DNA from 2 places in the Corynebacterium sp. c7Ub_26 genome. Region 2 is predicted to be linked to the other one. Evidence: riboswitches for the same ligand, from Rfam matches in the RefSeq annotation. Region 2 holds a riboswitch; the other holds the start of a gene.
What was found. A riboswitch is a leader RNA that binds a small molecule or an ion and turns the genes downstream of it on or off. The one in region 2 is predicted to bind cobalamin.

Region 1 (2,204 bases), on a different contig from region 2:
TGAGCGTGCGCAACGCTTGTTCGATATCGGTGCGCCAGACGTTGCGGCCATTGACAATTCCCGCGACGAGTGTTTCCTCGCCTGTCCATGCATCGAGCCAGGACGGGACGGCGTCATCTTGTGCCGCGTCCCCGCGGGCGTTGCTACTGCTGGTGGCGCTCCGCGTGGGGGTTTGTTGGCTCGGTATGAGGTCGACGGCGATGCCGTTGACGCCAGTGCCCTTCAGCGCAGCGAGGGCATGATCGCCGGGGCCGAAGTAGGTGGCGGCGAGCAGTTTGACGTCGGCTTTTCCGGCTGCCTCGGCGAGCTTCGTGTAGGCGGACCGGACGCGATCGGCATCGGCGTCGGTGACGTCGCACGTCAATTGCGGCTCGTCCAGCTGCACCCATTCCACCCCGGTGGCACCCAAGCGCGTGATGAATTCCACATAGGCATCGATCAGCGGTTGCCACAGGCCGTCGAGGTCATCGTCGGCTGCGTGGTCAGCCAAGGTCAGATAGGTGAACGGGCCGACTAACACGGGTCGCACGTTGGCGGTCTTCAGCAGCTCGGTGACGTCGGCAAGAAAATCGTCGATAGTCAGATCAAACTTCGTGTCGACGCTGAGCTCAGGAACGATGTAGTGGTAGTTGGTGTCGTACCACTTGGTCATTGCCGACGGGGGAAGATCCGACGTCCCGCGGGCGGTGGCGAAGCGACGATCAACATCGCGCGGTAGTCGATCGGGTATCGACATCGTTGGCTCACGGTCGGGGATTGTGTGGTCGGGGATTGTGTTGAATCGTGCGGGGAGGACGCCGAGGTAGGCGCTCATGTCCAGCACGGCGTCGTAGTAGCTGCGTCCCAAGGTGGGAACGGATGCCATGCCGGCTGAGGCGAGGTTCTGTGTGTATTTCGTAGTGAGTTCCCAGGCAGTGCGGGCCAGGTGGGAAGCATGTTCTTGGGCTGACCGCTCGTGGGCTGCATCCTCTCCACCCGCTGATCCCGATTTCCAGTATTTTTCGCAAGCGCGTTTGAGTTCGCGGCGTGGACCGATGCGTGGCACGCCAAGTGTTGTGAATGTCATTCCTGATCCTCGTCAGTGGTGGACACACGGGCCCGGCGGGCTCCGCGACGATAAGCAGGTATTCGGACTCGTGAGCACTCCGCTGGCGCCTGATTGGGTGCGCTGTTCCTGATGGCCGTGAGGGTGTGGTCATCCGGGGCGGAACCTGATTGACACTGCTTCCCAGTTCTCTCCGGGGCGGGGAGGTCACCAGTGCATCATCGTGTCGTTTGGTTTTCTCACATACCGCTGCGGGACAGTTCCGGATTCTCACCGGATTCCCTGGGTTTTCTGCTCCACGAGAGGGCCAATGCCATTCGCGGGGCAGAAGAACTTATCGCGTTATCTATCGTAAACGGTGGGATGACGTGGCGTACGCAGTGGCGCGGATCACTCGCGGCATTAGGAAACCTTTTTAGACCTATGGGTGCAACTACAGTGAAGAGGGTGGCTACTCAGAACACGTCGACACGAACTGCAGCCCCTTCAGCCGGCGCTCATTCAAACAGTGCTCAGCAATTGCACGATGTCATTCGCGTCGTCGGGGCGTCGGAAAACAATTTGCGCCATGTCACCGTCGATATCCCGAAACGGAAGCTCACCGTTTTTACCGGTGTGTCGGGGTCGGGCAAGAGTTCGCTGGTGTTCGGCACGATCGCCGCGGAGGCGCAGCGCAGCATTAACGAGACGTATAACGCGTTTGTGCAGGGGTTTATGCAAGCTCCCAGCAGGCCCGACGTTGATCGTATTGAGGGGATCACGGCGGCCATCAGTGTGGATCAGTCGTCGTTGGGTGGTGGTCCGCGGTCCACCGTCGGCACTGTTACCGATGCTTTGGCTTATTTACGGTTGTTATTTAGCCGTGTTGCCGAACCTCATATTGGTGGGCTTAAGGCATATTCATTTAATCAGCCGACGGTGACGGGCGGCGGCGCAATCAAGAAAGCGGGGCAGAAAAAAGGTAAGGCCAAACGGTTCACTGTGATCGGCGGGCAATGCGTGACCTGCGAAGGCATGGGAACTGTCACTGATTTAAAGTTGACCGAGCTTTTCGACGACGCGCTTTCCCTTAATGATGGCGCTTTAACCATTCCTGGTTACAAAGCTGGGGGATGGTCAGTTCGGCAAATTGTGGAATCAGGGTTCGTCAATGGGGACA
Region 2 (2,204 bases):
TGTCGAATGGCGCCTCATTGCTCGGTGGTGCTGGAGGCCCCATGATGGGTGCCGGTGGGTTGCAGCGAAGGCTTATCGCGCGACTGTCAGCGTCGGTAGCTGTGTTTGTGGTCGGTTGTGGAGCGATGGTGGTTTACATCGCACAGGTTCACTCCGCTTTTGGTGTTTGAGGGCACTGCACCTTCAAGAGCGCTGGAGCATCTGATCCCGACGGGCACGATCCCGGGGTAATTGTTCGAATTGGGTGGGTTTACCGGTGAAAATTAGCATCTGGGTTACCAAAAGGCGGGGATAGGGTCTAGAGTTGGTATGTACAAGACGATGAGGAACCCGGTGAGAATCCGGGGCGGTCGCGCCACTGTGACTTCGTTAGCGGTTGGGTAGTACGCCTGGTCAACCTGGTCGTTCCAGGAAGAGACAGCCCAATTATTGGATCCGCTGGGGTGAAAACTTCAGTTTGTGATTGTGCCTAACGAAGCAGCCAGATACTCGCGTTTTGTATTTACTTTCTTTGTTACGCGTCATATCAAAAGGAGTTGCTGCTGTTGGCTGATTTATATTTTTCTCTTGTGAAAGTAGGCGGAGATTAGTTCACGCCCATCACAAATTTCTCAAACTAGGATAATTCTTTTCATCTAGTGTTGTTACTCCATAAGGGAACGCCCAGGCAGGCGCGTGGTCTCGTATGCCAGGGCGTTTCTTCACTTTCAGTATTGAGGTCTACACTCGCGTAGGAATACACATTTTTTCCGGAAGAGGAAGTGTTCTTTATGACTGATTCATCACTTCATGCCGCTCAGCCAACCTCCGCATCTCGCACGTCGGCACGTTCGCTTGCAGAAGCCATCGATGTTCCTTCGTCATTTGTGTGGTTATTCTCTGCATTGGTTATTGGCCTGTTGGTGTACTACTTCGTTGGTATTGACCAGGGGGCTACCAGTGTCTTTGGTAACGACATGCACATTCATGAGTGGGTACACGATTCCCGCCACTTCTTGGGATTCCCCTGCCACTAATCTTCGCGTCATCACCAGTTTGCCTTGGTGGACGCCCGTATTTGGAGTTAAAAATGGAACGCCAATTCGTTCTACGTTGCGGGGGTTTCGGTTTACTTGCCGGACTTTTGTCGTTCATTTTCGCCAGGCTGTGGGCGGAGCCAATCACCGGTCGGGCCATTGATTATGAAAGTGGACGTGACGAAGCCCAAGAAGCCCTCGATAAAGCCGCTGGTATCGCCACTGGTGGCGATGAGACTGAACTGTTCAGCCGCACAATTCAATCGACCGTGGGTATCGGTACTGGCATGGTCCTTATGGGGCTAGCCCTAGGCTTGCTATACGCGGTAGTGTTCAGCCTTTACCTCCGATACGCCAAGCCGACCAACATCCGGGGCGCGGCTATTGGGGTTGCAGCCGCGATGTTTGCCTGCCTCTATGTCGTGCCATGCTTGAAGTACCCGTCGAATCCGCCGGCTGTCGGTAACCCGGATACGATTAAACAGCGCACGTGGCTTTTCCTCACGATGATTGTCGCGTCTGTGGTCGTCATGATCGGGGTTGTTTTCCTGCACAAGGTTCTGTCCGCGCGCATGGATTCATGGGTTGCTTTCCTCATCTCCGCAGTTGTTTTTGCAGTCATAATGTACGCGTTTAGCCGGTTACTTCCACCCTTGGGGCACCTGCAGGCCAACATTGATGAACTTGGTCGACATAATTCCGAGACACCTCTTCCCCTGAGAGACTCGGATGGGAAGATTGTGTATCCAGGGTTCCCAGCGGATGATTTGTATTATTACCGTCTCTACTCATTCATGGCCCAATGCATCCTCTGGGGTGTGATTGGATTTGGCACGGCCTTGGTGTCGAAGAAGGCTATTAATAAGGCCGCCCTTCAGGCTGAAAAAGAAAAAGTCGCAGCCTAAATTTAGACCTCACAACCGTTCCGCGTAGCTATGTAGTGCAATACGTAGCTACGCGTTGTCATATTGGTAGATATGTCGTGTGTACCGGTATATCTGTGGGTTCATCGGGATTTGTGACCTGTCTGTTCCGATACCGGCCGGTACACAGTTATTTAGGCGCCAACATAGCTTGCAGACAAACGACGAAGACCTTATTGTGAGAAGTAGCACCACCGTATGGTGGTGGTTTAAAAAGTAGGCCACCGTGCTGCTACACGATGACCTACTCGGGGCAAACCCCTCT

Region 1: it holds a riboswitch for cobalamin, as region 2 does, so the genes downstream of both, metE (5-methyltetrahydropteroyltriglutamate--homocysteine S-methyltransferase) here and ACWORE_RS10345 (CbtB domain-containing protein) in region 2, are expected to answer to the same signal.

The regions. Positions count from the first base shown of each region.
Region 1 is NZ_JBSNBL010000004.1:28,787-30,990, reverse strand. It holds gene metE (5-methyltetrahydropteroyltriglutamate--homocysteine S-methyltransferase) at 1-1,066, opposite strand, end outside; cobalamin riboswitch at 1,103-1,378, opposite strand; gene ACWORE_RS07555 (ATP-binding cassette domain-containing protein) at 1,469-2,204, shown strand, end outside.
Region 2 is NZ_JBSNBL010000007.1:59,795-61,998, reverse strand. It holds gene ACWORE_RS10350 (rhomboid family intramembrane serine protease) at 1-170, shown strand, start outside; cobalamin riboswitch at 278-511, shown strand; gene ACWORE_RS10345 (CbtB domain-containing protein) at 771-1,016, shown strand; gene ACWORE_RS10340 (CbtA family protein) at 1,070-1,921, shown strand.